DNA from 3 places in the Streptomyces sp. CG4 genome. Region 2 is predicted to be linked to each of the others. Evidence: riboswitches for the same ligand, from Rfam matches in the RefSeq annotation. Region 2 holds a riboswitch; each other region holds the start of a gene.
What was found. Region 2 has a riboswitch for thiamine pyrophosphate ahead of AB5L52_RS12960 (thiamine ABC transporter substrate-binding protein). Riboswitches for the same ligand answer to the same signal wherever they lie in the genome.
Positions count from the first base shown of each region.

Region 1: another riboswitch for thiamine pyrophosphate. It lies ahead of thiC (phosphomethylpyrimidine synthase ThiC); the one in region 2 lies ahead of AB5L52_RS12960 (thiamine ABC transporter substrate-binding protein).
Region 3: another riboswitch for thiamine pyrophosphate. It lies ahead of thiO (glycine oxidase ThiO); the one in region 2 lies ahead of AB5L52_RS12960 (thiamine ABC transporter substrate-binding protein).

Region 1 is NZ_CP163525.1:4,963,950-4,968,480, reverse strand. It holds gene AB5L52_RS22425 (NADP-dependent oxidoreductase) at 1-390, shown strand, start outside; gene thiC (phosphomethylpyrimidine synthase ThiC) at 481-2,283, opposite strand; TPP riboswitch at 2,276-2,453, opposite strand; gene AB5L52_RS22415 (YibE/F family protein) at 2,535-4,106, shown strand; gene AB5L52_RS22410 (SsgA family sporulation/cell division regulator) at 4,278-4,531, opposite strand, start outside.
Region 2 is NZ_CP163525.1:2,885,014-2,889,544, forward strand. It holds gene AB5L52_RS12955 (iron ABC transporter permease) at 1-1,019, opposite strand, end outside; gene AB5L52_RS12960 (thiamine ABC transporter substrate-binding protein) at 1,076-2,158, opposite strand; TPP riboswitch at 2,228-2,336, opposite strand; gene rlmN (23S rRNA (adenine(2503)-C(2))-methyltransferase RlmN) at 2,391-3,497, opposite strand; gene AB5L52_RS12970 (YceI family protein) at 3,693-4,358, shown strand; gene AB5L52_RS12975 (phosphatidate cytidylyltransferase) at 4,458-4,531, opposite strand, start outside.
Region 3 is NZ_CP163525.1:6,980,681-6,985,211, forward strand. It holds gene AB5L52_RS31875 (thiazole synthase) at 1-131, opposite strand, end outside; gene thiS (sulfur carrier protein ThiS) at 135-353, opposite strand; gene thiO (glycine oxidase ThiO) at 350-1,519, opposite strand; TPP riboswitch at 1,517-1,628, opposite strand; gene AB5L52_RS31890 (hypothetical protein) at 1,682-2,032, shown strand; gene AB5L52_RS31895 (FAD-dependent oxidoreductase) at 2,065-3,300, shown strand; gene AB5L52_RS31900 (Rv2175c family DNA-binding protein) at 3,434-3,799, shown strand; gene thiE (thiamine phosphate synthase) at 3,893-4,531, shown strand, end outside.

The DNA of each region.
Region 1 (4,531 bases), 2.1 Mb from region 2:
GACTTCCTTCGCGAACTGGGTGCCGACGAACTGATCGACTACACCACCACCGACTTCCGGACGGCCGTGGCTCCGGTCGACGCGGTCCTGGACCTGGTCGGCGGTTCCTACGGGCCGCGCTCTCTCGATGTGCTCCGGCCCGATGGTCTGCTCATCGGCGCGTCGATCGACCCGGGTACGGACGAGCGGCAGGCAGCCACCCGCGGACTGCGCTATGCATGGGTCGCGTCCGAGCCCTCCGGTGAGTTGCTGGATCGGATCACCGAACGCATCGAGGCAGGTCGGCTACGGGTCACGGTGCAGCAGACCTACCCGCTGGCCGAAGCATCGGAGGCCCACCGCACCATCGAGGCCAAGCGCACCATGGGCAAGATCGTCCTTGTGCCGTGACCGACTCGATCACCAAGCAACCGGCATGGTCCGCGTTTCGCGTGACGCCCTCACGTCGACTCGGAAACGCGGACCGCTTGCAGCCGGAACTCAGTCCGCGATCGGCAGATACACCCGGTTCCCCGCCTCGGCGAACTCCTTCGACTTCTGGAGCATCCCCTCAGCGACCTCCTCCGCCGACGCCCCCTCAGCCACCGCGCCACCGAACCGCTCTGTGATGCTTTGGCTAATCTTCATGCTGCAGAACTTCGGCCCGCACATGGAGCAGAAGTGGGCCGTCTTGGCGGGCTCGGCCGGCAGGGTCTCGTCGTGGAACTCCCGTGCCGTGTCCGGGTCCAGTGCGAGGTTGAACTGGTCCTCCCACCGGAACTCGAAGCGGGCGTCGGACAGCGCGTCGTCCCACTCCTGGGCACCCGGGTGTCCCTTGGCGAGGTCGGCCGCGTGCGCGGCGATCTTGTAGGTGATGACGCCGGTCTTGACGTCGTCCCGGTTGGGCAGGCCCAGGTGTTCCTTGGGCGTGACGTAGCAGAGCATCGCCGTGCCCCACCAGGCGATCATTGCGGCGCCGATGCCGGAGGTGATGTGGTCGTACGCCGGCGCGATGTCCGTGGTCAGCGGGCCGAGCGTATAGAACGGAGCTTCATCACAGATCTCCTGCTGAAGGTCGATGTTCTCCTTGATCTTGTGCATCGGGACGTGACCGGGGCCCTCGATCATCGTCTGTACATGAAAACGCTTGGCGATCTGGTTGAGTTCCCCGAGCGTGCGCAATTCCGCGAACTGCGCCTCGTCGTTGGCGTCCGCGATCGAGCCCGGCCGGAGGCCGTCGCCCAGCGAGTACGTGACGTCGTAGGCGGCGAGGATTTCGCAGAGTTCCTCGAAGTTCTCGTACAGGAACGACTCCTTGTGGTGCGCCAGGCACCACGCGGCCATGATCGAGCCGCCACGCGAGACGATGCCGGTCTTGCGGTTGGCGGTGAGCGGCACATACGGCAGGCGCACGCCGGCGTGGACGGTCATGTAGTCCACGCCCTGCTCGGCCTGCTCGATGACCGTGTCCTTGTAGATCTCCCAGGTCAGTTCCTCGGCCCTGCCGTCGACCTTCTCCAGGGCCTGGTAGAGCGGCACCGTGCCGATGGGGACGGGGGAGTTGCGCAGCACCCATTCGCGCGTGGTGTGGATGTTGCGGCCGGTGGACAAGTCCATGACCGTGTCGGCACCCCAGCGGGTCGCCCAGGTCATCTTCTCCACCTCCTCCTCGATGGAGGAGGTCACCGCGGAGTTGCCGATGTTGGCGTTGACCTTCACCAGGAACCGCTTGCCGATGATCATCGGCTCGATCTCCGGGTGGTTGACGTTGGCCGGCAGCACCGCCCGGCCCGCCGCGATCTCCTCACGGACCACTTCGGGGGAAACGTTCTCCCGGATGGCCACGTACTCCATCTCCGGAGTGATCTCGCCCCGGCGGGCGTACGCGAGCTGCGTCACCGCCTGGCCGCTGCGGCCTCGACGCGGCTGGCGCGGCCGTCCAGGGAAGACCGCGTCCAGGTTGCGCAGCCCGCCGCGCGGCGAGGTGTGCTTGATCCCGTCGTCCTCGGGGCGGACGGGACGGCCCGCGTACTCCTCGGTGTCACCGCGGGCGATGATCCAGTTCTCCCGCAGCGGCGACAGGCCCCTGCGGACATCGGTGTCGACGAGTGGATCAGTGTATGGGCCCGACGTGTCGTACAGCGTGATCGACTGACCGTTGGTGAGATGCACCTGGCGGACCGGCACGCGCAGGTCGGGGCGCGAACCCGCGACGTACGCCTTGTGCCAGCCGATGGACTTCCCGGCCTCCTGGGACATGTCGTCCTGAACAGAGGCAGGCGTGCGTGCGTCCTTGTTGGTCATGAGACCTACTCCCTACGCCGGCATTACCCGGTAACAGGTTCGGCGGTCGACGCAGCGGTTTCCGTCTGCCGACGTTTCCCGCGGAACATCGCTTGTTCCACGTGAAACATCGCACTTACGGAGGTCAGCGCCCTCTCAGCCCGGTGCTCCGAGCTCCCGCGTGTGCAAAGGTGCCTCCACGCTAGCGTCATATGTGGCGCGGTGAACAGTGGGCCCCCTAGCGTTCTTGCGATGATCCGGCGGTGACCAGGATGGAGCAGTACCCGTATCAACCACCCGAGCGGCACCGGCCAGGCGTCTCGGGACAGGGGGGCGGCTACAGCCAAGGCGCCCCTACGGCCGACGACATATACGGCCACGACGTCCGGAGGAGCGGCGCCGGGCAGAGTTATGAGCACCCCCATGTCCCCTCGGGAGCCGGTCACCGGCAGGGGTCCCGCTTCGGCGGAGGCGACGGGCAAGACCCCGAGCAGGAATCAGGCGGGGACAACGCCAGCGGTCACGGTCATGGGCACGGGCACAGTCATAGCCACGGTCCCGCCGCCCCCGTCTCCAAGCATCTGCGGAAGGTCATCGCCGCGATCCTGGTCCCGTTCACCGCGGCGGTCGTCGTCGGCCTGGTGGTGCTCTGGCCCGGGGGAGCTCCGCCGCACAAGCGCACCGGCGTCGGCTTCGACCGGGAGACGCAGCAGGCCACGGTCACCAAGGTCGTCGAGGTGAGCTGCCAGTCGGCCAACGCCTCCGGCGACACCCCGACAGGCGACACCTCCACCGCCGAGGGCAACTCGGCGCAACAGGAGGCGAAGGGAACCTGCAAGAAGGCGACCGTGCGGATCGACACCGGCAAGGACACGGGCCGTACGTTCACCGAGATCGTGCAACCGGACCAGCCCCGGCAGCTGCACCAGGGCGAGAAGGTGGTGGTCGCCTACGAGCCCTCGGCGCCGAAGGATCTGCAGTACTCGGTGGCCGATGTGAACCGGAAGTTCCCCATGACGCTGCTCGCGGGGATCTTCGCGATCGCCGTCGTGGTAGTCGGCAGGCTGCGCGGTGTCATGGCGCTCGTCGCACTGGCCGTGAGCTTCCTGGTGCTGACCCTGTTCATCCTGCCCGCGATCCTGCAGGGTTCGAACCCGCTGCTCGTGGCCGTGGTCGGGGCGAGCGCCATCATGCTGATCGCCCTCTACATGTGCCACGGACTGTCGGCCCGGACCTCGGTGGCGGTGCTCGGCACGCTGATCTCCCTGTCGCTGATCGGCGTGCTCGGTTCCCTGTTCATCGGCTGGGCCGCCCTGACCGGGAACACGGACGACAACACCGGCCTGATCCACGGCCTGTATCCGTCGATCGACATGAGCGGTCTGCTGCTGGCCGGCGTCATCATCGGCTCGCTCGGCGTCCTGGACGATGTGACCGTGACGCAGACATCGGCCGTCTGGGAGCTGCACGAGGCCAATCCGTCGATGGGCTGGCGCGGGCTGTACCGGGCGGGCATCCGGATCGGCCGCGACCACATCGCCTCCGTGGTCAACACCCTCGTCCTCGCCTACGCCGGTGCCGCGCTGCCGTTGCTGCTGCTGTTCTCGATCGCGCAGAGCGGCGTCGGGACCGTGGCCAACAGCGAACTGGTGGCCGAGGAGATCGTGCGCACGTTGGTGGGCTCGATCGGTCTGGTCGCCTCGGTTCCGGTCACCACCGCTCTCGCCGCCCTGGTGGTCGCGGCCGACCGCCCGAGCCCGGACAGCCCGGCAGCGGCAGCGGCAGCGGCAGCGGCACAGTCCGTCCCGGCACGCGGTGGGCGGGGGCGACGCCGGAAGCGGTGAGGGCGACCGGGCCGACGTAAGATGCGGTCGGCCAGCCCCTGACCGGCCGGAGGGCAGGCCCCGGCCGCGCCCGGCCCTCTCCGCTCGCTGTGCTCCGCGCTCTACGCAGAAGCGTTCCTGCCTGGTCCTACGCGACATGGTGGAGCGCCTGGCGCCCCGTGCCGTAACGCTTCACCCGGCGCTCTGCTCCTCGGCCAGGATGCGGTCCAGGGCCTCTTCCAGATGGGCGTCGAAGTCCGCCAGCGCGCCCTCCTGTCCGAGCGGCACGAGCTTGTCCGTACGGTCCAGGAAGGCCACGAGCGGCGGTACGGAGGAACGGAACAGGGCCTGGTCGCAGCCGACCTGAAGCCTGATCAGCACCTCACCCAGCATCTCGGAATCGGCGGGAGCGATGTGCACATCCCCCTCCCCGCACGGCCGGCCGA
Region 2 (4,531 bases):
GCGGTGGCGGCGCCGGCGTACTGCAGTGAGGTCCACACCGCGTGCACGGGCGCCACCAGGAACGTACCGCCGTCGGCGTTCGTCAGTGCGCGGTAGTAGCCGAGGCCGGGTGCGTCGAGGGAGCGGCGGACGAGGACGGCGAGCGGCAGGGCGAGGAGCAGCGCGATGGTGACGAGGACGGCGGCGAGCAGGGTCCACTGGCCCGCGCCACGCGGCCGCCGAGCGGTGATCTCGGCGTCCACCAGCCGCAGGGCGGTCTCCCGGCGCCGTACCGTCCAGGCGTGCACGGCGAGGATCGCGCCGACGGCCACGAACTGGACGAGGGTGAGGACAGCGGCCGTGGAGAGGTCGAAGATCTCGGAGGTCTGCCGGTAGATCTCCACTTCGAGCGTGGAGAAGGTGGGGCCGCCGAGGATCTGGACGACGCCGAAGGAGGTGAAGGTGAACAGGAACACCATCAGCGCGGCGGCGGCCACGGCGGGCGCCAGGGCCGGCAGGGTCACCTTCCGCCAGGCGCCGAGCGGCGAGGCGCCCAGCATCCGGGCGGCCTCCTCCTGGCGGGGGTCGAGCTGGGCCCACAGCCCGCCGACCGTCCGGACGACGACCGCATAGTTGAAGAAGACGTGTGCCAGCAGGATCGCCCACACCGTGGTGTCCAGCCGTACGCCCCACAGGTCGTCCAGCAGGCCGCCCCGGCCGACCAGGGCCAGGAAGGCCGTGCCGACGACGACGGTCGGCAGCACGAACGGCACGGTGACGACGGCCCGCAGCAGCCGCTTGCCGGGGAAGTCGAGCCGGGCGAAGACATAGGCCGCGGGCAGCGCGAGGAGCAGGGTGAGCGCGGTGGAGGCGAGCGCCTGCCAGATGGTGAACCACAGCACGTGCCGGATGTCCGGCTGCGTGACCACGTCCGTGATCCGCCCGAACTGCCAGGCGCCGTCCGCCTTCAGGCCGCGCGCGACGATCGCGGCCACGGGCCAGGCGAAGAACACGGCGAAGAACGCGACGGGCAGGGCCATCAGGCCGAGCCGCGCCGCGTTCCCCCGCCGGGGTCCGGCTGCTTCAGCTGCTTCAGCTACTTCAGTACGAGCGAGGTCCACGACTTGACCCACTGGTCACGGTTGGCGGTGATCTTGCCGGGAGCCATGGTCTCGGGGTGCTGGGCGGCCGGGCCGTACTCGGTGAACTCGGCGGGCACCTTCGCGCCGTCCAGCACCGGGTAGACGTACATGTTCAGCGGCATGTCCTCCTGGAACTCCTTGGAGACCAGGAAGTCGATGAACGCCTGGGCACCCTTGGGGTTCCTGGCGTTGCTCAGCAGTCCGGCGAACTCGATCTGCCGGAAGCAGGTGCCGCTCGCCACGCCGGTCGGGGCGGTGCTGGGCCGCTTCTTGGCGTAGATCACCTCGGCGGGCGGGGAGGAGGCGTACGACACGACGAGCGGCCGGTCACCGCCCGCCTTCTTCCCCTCCGACGAACCGGAGAACTCCTGGTAGTAGGCCTGCTCCCAGCCGTCGACGACCTTGACGCCGTTGGCCTTGAGCTTCTTCCAGTAGTCCTGCCAGCCGTTGTCACCGAACTGTGCGGCGCTGCCCAGCAGGAAGCCGAGGCCGGGCGAGGAGGTCGCGGCGTTCTCGGTGACCAGGAGGTTCTTGTACTCGGGCTTGGCCAGGTCGGCGAAGGACTGCGGCGGGGTCAGCTTGTGCTCGCTGAAGTAGGCCTTGTCGTAGTTGACGCAGATGTCGCCGTAGTCGACCGGCGTGACCCGGTGCTTGTCCTGGTCGAGCTGGTAGGCGGCGCCGACCTTGGCGAGGCCTTTGGCCTGGTACGGCTGGAAGAGGCCGCCCGCGAGGGCGCGGGAGAGCAGGGTGTTGTCGACGCCGAAGAAGACGTCGCCCTGCGGGTTGTCCTTGGTCAGGAGCGCCTTGTTGACGGCCTGCCCGGCGTCGCCGTCCTTGAGGACGTGGACCTTGTATCCGGACTGCTTCTCGAAGTCGCCCAGCACGCTCTTGGAGACGGCCCACGAGTCGTGGCTGACGAGGGTGACGGTCTTGGAGTCCGAGGACGACTTGGTGGCTGTCGATCCACACCCGGTCAGGGCGGACAGCGTGATCAGGCCGAGGCCGGCCGCCACGGCCACGAAGGTCTTGTTGTGCACTGGATGTTCTCCTGGGGGTTGGCCAGGAAGAACGCGGCCCTGCCCGGAGGTCCGGGCAGGGCGCAACAGCTTGAGTGATGACCGAACTTCCTACCCAGAATGACCTGGGCGAGGTTCAGAGGGTCTGCGGCCCTGTCCGCCGCACTCTCAGCGCTGTGGCGCTCCCCTGTCGGAATATGAAGGTGTCCGATATGCAGATGTCGATATGAAGATATGAGTGCCGCCGGCCAGATTACCGCTCGGTGGCCGCGAGCTGACCACAGGCTCCGTCGATCTCCTGCCCCCGGGTGTCCCTGATCGTGACGGGCACACCATGGGCGGCGATCGCCTCGACGAAGGCCTTCTCGTCCTCGGGCCGGGAAGCGGTCCACTTCGAACCCGGCGTCGGGTTGAGCGGGATGAGGTTGACGTGCACGGGCTTGCCCTTGAGCAGCCGGCCGAGCCGGTCACCGCGCCAGGCCTGGTCGTTGATGTCGCGGATGAGCGCGTACTCGATGGACAGCCTGCGCCCGCTCCTCTCGACGTACTCGAACCCGGCGTCCAGCACCTCGCGCACCTTCCACCGCGTGTTCACGGGGACGAGGGTGTCGCGCAGCTCGTCGTCGGGGGCGTGCAGGGAGATCGCGAGCCGGCACTTGAAACCCTCGTCGGCGAACCGGTGGATGGCCGGCACCAGCCCGACGGTCGAGACGGTGATCCCGCGCTGCGAGAGCCCGAGGCCGTCGGGTGCGGGGTCGGTGAGGGCCCGGATCGCACCCACGACCCGGTTGTAGTTGGCGAGCGGCTCACCCATGCCCATGAAGACGATGTTGGACAGCCGCGCGGGCCCGCCGGGCACCTCGCCGTCCCGCAGCGCCCGCATGCCGTCCACGATCTGGTGGACGATCTCGGCGGTGGACAGATTCCGGTCCAGACCCGCCTGCCCGGTGGCACAGAACGGACAGTTCATGCCGCAGCCCGCCTGCGAGCTGATGCACATGGTGACCCGGTCCGGGTACCGCATCAGCACCGACTCGACGAGCGTGCCGTCGAACAGCCGCCACAGAGTCTTGCGGGTGGTCCCCTCGTCGGTCGACAGATGCCGTACGACGGTCATCAGCTCCGGGAACAGCGCTTCCTGCAACTTCCCGCGCGACCCGGCGGGGATGTCGGTCCACTGCTCCGGGTCGTGCGCGTACCGCGCGAAGTAGTGCTGCGAGAGCTGCTTGGCGCGGAACGGCTTCTCCCCGATCTCGGCCACCGCGTCCTTGCGCTCGGCGGGCGAAAGATCGGCGAGGTGCCGCGGCGGCTTCTTGGCTCCGCGCGGGGCGACGAAAGTGAGTTCTCCGGGCTTAGGCATGGCTGTACCAGTGTCTCAGATCGAATCGGGTGACCCTCGCGGTAGCGTTTTCCCGCCCTCGGCATGTGCATGGCCGGGCTCGCCGGCGGGGTGCGCGGGCACGGGCCGGGCGGACTGTGAAGTTCTGCTGACGAACGGTCGGGTTTCCTGGTCGGGGCTTGTCCCGCTCCGGGCGCTGACGTAACCACATGAGCCATGAACCTATTCGGCCGCAACTCCTTCCACCGGCGCGCGCAGCCGTCCGCCGCTGCCGTGGCGACCGCCGCTCCGGTGGCCAGTGCCCGTGCCACCGCCGTCCTGCCCGACCCCGAACTGGCGGACCTCACCGGCGATTGGCTGATCGATCCCGCGCACAGCAGGATCGGGTTCTCGGTGCGGCACGCGATGGTGACGACGGTGCGCGGCGCCTTCACGCAGTACGAGAGCCGCCTGCACTTCGACGGCCGTGATCCGGCCCGCTCCCGGGCCGATCTCGTGTTGTACACCGCCAGCGTCGACACCGGCGTCGAGCAGCGCGACGCCCATCTGGTCGGCCGGCAGTTCCTGGACGCCGCGGCCCATCCGCGGATGACGTTCACGAGCACGGCCGTGCGGCTCACGGGCAAGGACGTCTACCGGATGACCGGCGATCTCACCATCAAGGACACCACCCGCCCCGTGGAGCTGGAGCTCACCTACATCGGTCATGTGACCGACGCCTTCGGTGACGAGCGGGCCGGCTTCGACGGCACGACCACCATCAACCGCCTGGACTGGGGTCTGACCTACGACGCCCGGCTGGCCCAGGGCGGGACGATGGTCAGCGAGACGGTCCGCCTCCAGTTCGACATCGCCGCGATCCGCGCCACCCCCACGGTCTGACGTCCGTCCGCATCACTACGTCCGCATCACTCTGTCCGCATCACAACGGGCCCCCACCCTCCACCGAGGACGAGGGCCCGTAGGCCGTGCGGCACAGGCTCAGGCCGAGCCGACGAAAATCACCAGGAGAAGCCACACCACCGGAGCCGTCGGCAGGAGTGAGTCCAGTCGGT
Region 3 (4,531 bases), 4.1 Mb from region 2:
ACCGTCGTCAGCTCCGTACCGGAGGCGACCAGCGCCCGCTCCAGCACGTCCAGGCTGGGCGCACCGCCCGTACCCATGATCAGCCGCGAGGAGTACGCCGTACCCCCGAGGACGAAGGAATCGTCGGCCATGACTCAGCCCCCCTGGACCGCGGTGAGGATCTCCACGCGATCGCCCTCGCTCAGCGTCGTGCCCGCCCACTGCGCACGCGGCACGACGGTCTCGTTGACGGCCGCGGCCACCCCGGAGGGCGCGGCGACCAGGGACCGTACGACGGCGTCGAGCGAGGTGCCCGAGGAGACCTCCCGACGCTCGCCGTTGACGGAGATGGAAAACGTCACGGAGATGCTCATGCGGACTGCTCCAGGAGTACGGCGCCGAAGCGCTGCGGAGTGAACGGGCGTGCCTCGTCCGGCAGTTGACCACTCGCCAGCACCTCGGCCAGCACATCCCCGGTGACCGGCGTCAGCAGCACCCCGTTGCGGAAGTGCCCGGTGGCCAGCAGCAGCCCCGCCAGCCCGGTCGGGCCGAGCAGCGGCGCGTTGTCGGGGGAGCCGGGGCGCAGTCCGGCCCGGGTCTCGGTGAGCGGCAGCTCGGTGATGCCCGGCACCAGCTCATGGGCGTCGCGCAGCAGCTCGTACACGCCACCGGCGGTGACGGTCGTGTCCCAGCCCAGCTCCTCGCTGGTCGCGCCGACGACCAGTTCACCGTTCTCGCGGGGCACCAGATAGACCTGGCTGCCACGGACCACGGCCCGTACCGTACGGCTGAGGAACGGCGCGTGCCGGCGCGGCACCGTCAGCCGCAGCACCTGTCCCTTGACCGGCCGCACCGGCGGCAGCACGGCCTCCGGCACGCCCGTGAGCCGTCCGCTCAGGGAGCCGGCCGCGAGCACCACCTGCCCGGCGCGCAGCTCGGTACCGTCCCGCGTGCAGACCCCGGCGGCCCGGTCCCGTACGACGTCCAGCCGCTCGGCCCAGCAGCGGTGGAACGTGACGCCGGCCCGCTCGCACGCGGCCACCAGGGCCGTCGCCAGCCGCCGCGGGTCGATCTGATGGTCGCCGTCCACCCGCAGCCCGCCGCGCACCCCGGGCGCCAGCATCGGCTCCAGGCGGCGGCACTCCCGCCCGGACTGCCACTCCGACTCCAGGCCGCAGCGCCGCTGCAGCGCGTGCAGCTCGCGCAGATGGGCCCGGTCGTCGGCGTCGAGCGCGACCTGGAGGGTGCCACAGCGGCGATAGCCCAGGTCGTGGCCGGTCAGCTCGGTCAGCTCGGCCGCGAAGTCCGGGTAGCGGCGCGCCGATTCGAGATTGAGGGCGAGCAGGGTCTCCTCGCCGTAGTGCAGTTCGGTGACCGCGGCCAGCATCCCGGCCGCGACCCGCGCGGCCCCGCCACCGGGCTCGGGGTCCACGACGGCCGTGGTGAGCCCGCGCTGCGCCGCGCGCCAGGCCGTGACCAGGCCGATGATTCCGCCCCCGATGACGAGGACGTCGGACGTATCGGACGTACGTGACGACATGGGCGTCCAGCCCCTCCCTTCGCCGGCATGACCCGGATCAGGTTCGTACGGTCGGAGGCCGCCAGCCTCCCTCTCAGCCCGGTGCGTCCGGGCTCCCGCGAGTGCTTGTACGGTGGCCACCCTAGCCCGCCGTGCTCGTCACCCGTAAGGGAGCCCCTGCCCATGCCCCGGTCGCTCGACGGCCTGACCTTCGCCCCCGTGGCGGACCAGGCTCCAGGTCAGGTGGGTACCCGCACCCGCTTCGCGTACCACGAGAAGGACGGCGAGATCTGGGCCGAGTACGCGGGCGGCGATGTCGTACGCGGCCATCTGGTCGGCACCCGCGAGGGGGACCGGCTGGACTTCCGGTACGTCCAGCTGCGGACCGACGGGACGACCGCTTCCGGGCACTGCGTGTCCACGGTCGTCCAGCTGCCGGACGGGCGGGTGCGGCTGGAGGAGACCTGGGAGTGGGAGTCCCGGACGGGTGCCGGCACGAGCGTTGTGGAACAGGTCACCGAGCACGCCCGCTGACTGACGCGTTGTCACGTGTCTATGGTGATCGGGTGAGCGAGCAGACAGCGCAACGGGGCACGTCGGAGGGGCGACGCGTGGTCGTCGTCGGCGCGGGCATGGCCGGGGTGCAGACCGCGGTCGCCCTGCGGGAACAGGGTTTCAGGGGGCCGGTCACCGTGCTCGGCGCGGAGCCGCACCAGCCGTACGACCGGCCGCCGCTGTCGAAGGCCGTGCTGCTCGGCAAGGCCGAGGGCTCCGCCTTCGACGTGGACTTCGAGACGCTCGGCGTCGAACTGCGGCTCGGCTGCGAGGTGCTGGGCCTGCGCCCCGCCGCGCACGAACTGGACACCGAGACGGGCCCGGTGCCGTACGACGTCCTGGTCCTGGCCACCGGCGCCGAACCGGTCACCCTGCCCGGCACCGAGGGCGTGCCCGGCGTGCATCTGCTGCGCACCCTGGACGACGCCGAACGGCTGCGGCCGGTGCTGACCGAGCAGCACGACATCGTGGTCGTCGGGGCCGGCTGGATCGGTGCCGAGTTCGCCACGGCCGCCCGCGAGGCCGGCTGTGCGGTGACCGTCGTGGAGGCCGCCGACCGGCCGCTGGCCGGCGCCCTGCCCGCCGAGGTCGCGGCCCCCATGGCCGCCTGGTACGCCGACGCCGGCGCCGAACTGCGCACCCACGCGCGCGTGGATCACATCGAGCCCGGCGCGGTGATCCTCGCCGACGGCACCCGGCTGCCCGCGGACGCCGTCGTCGTCGGCATCGGCGCCCGCCCCGCCACCGCCTGGCTGGCCGGCTCCGGCATCGCGCTCGGCCCGCACGGTGACGTCCTCGCCGACGCCCACCTGCGCACCTCCGTCGAGGACGTCTACGCCGTCGGCGACTGCGCCTCCTTCCCCTCCGCCCGCTACGGCGAACGCCTGCTGGTCCACCACTGGGACAACGCCCTGCAGGGCCCGCGCACGGTCGCCGCGAACATCCTCGGCGAGACCCCCGCGGCCTACGACCCGGTGCCGTACTTCTGGTCCGAGCAGTTCGGCCGCTTCGTCCAGTACGCCGGTCACCACGCCGCGGCGGACCACATGGTCTGGCGCGGCGACCCGACGGGCCCGTCCTGGTCGGTGTGCTGGCTCCGCGAAGATCGCCTGGTGGCCCTACTGGCAGTGGGCCGCCCGCGTGATCTCGCCCAGGGCCGGCGGCTGATCGAAGCGGGCCGCGTGATGGACCGGGAGGCGATGTCCGACCCGGCCCGCCCCTTGAAGGACGCGACGGCAGCTGCCTAGGGGCGCGGGGCTGTATCGATATGCGGCTCCGCCGCGTGGGCGCGACCAGCCACGACGGCGCATCACCCGACGGACGACACCACCCGGCACCACTCATCGCGGCCACCCCGGCGGAGCGCCTACGCTAGGTCGCGTGACCGAGATTGACGCAAAGATCGATGCTCTCGTCCCCGCCTGGCTCACCCTCCCCGACATCGCAGAGATGCTCGACGTCGAGGTGACGCGTGTGCGGCAGCTGGTCAAGGAGGGCCAGCTCATCGCCGTACGCCGCGGTGAGAACCGCGCGCTGCACGTCCCCGCCGCCTTCATCGACGGGGACAAGGTCGTCAAGGGCCTGACCGGCACCCTGACGCTCCTGCGGGACGACGGCTTCACGGACGAAGAGATGCTCGAGTGGCTCTTCACCCCCGACCCGACCCTGCCCGGCACCCCCGCGCAGGCCCTGAGCGAGAATCGCGGCACGGAGGTGAAGCGCCGCGCCCAGGCGCTCGCCGTCTGAGCGACCCGTACCACGAGGGGTGGCGTGCGGGCCGTCGCTGCCCGTACGCCACCCGCCCAATCCGTCAGGGACACCGACCGGGGGGACCTACGTATGTCCGACACCGCACGCACCGCGCTCGCCGACGCGCATCTGTACCTGTGCACGGATGCGCGCACCCGTCAGGGTGACCTTCCCGAGTTCCTGGACGCGGTCCTGGCCGGCGGTGTCGACATCGTGCAGCTGCGCGACAAGGGCATGGAGGCCGCCGAGGAGCTGGCGCACCTGGAGGTCTTCGCGGACGCCTGCGCCCGGCACGGCAAGCTCCTCGCGGTGAACGACCGCGCGGACGTCGCCCACGCCGCCCGCGCCGACGTGCTGCACCTCGGCCAGGGCGATCTGCCGGTCCCCGCGGCCCGCGCCCTCCTCGGTGACGAGGTGCTGATCGGCCGCTCCACGCACGCCGAGTCCGAGGCCGCCGCGGCCGCCGTGCAGGACGGCGTGGACTACTTCTGCACCGGCCCCTGCTGGCCCACCCCCACCAAGCCCGGCCGGCACGCCCCGGGCCTCGACCTGGTCCGGTACACGGCCGGCCTCGGCACCGACCGCCCCTGGTTCGCGATCGGCGGCATCGACCTCGCCCGCCTCGACGAGGTGCTGGACGCGGGCGCCCGCCGGGTGGTCGTCGTCCGCGCGATCACCGAGGCCGACGACCCGGGAGCCGCCGCGGCCGAGTTCGCCAAGCGGCTGCGG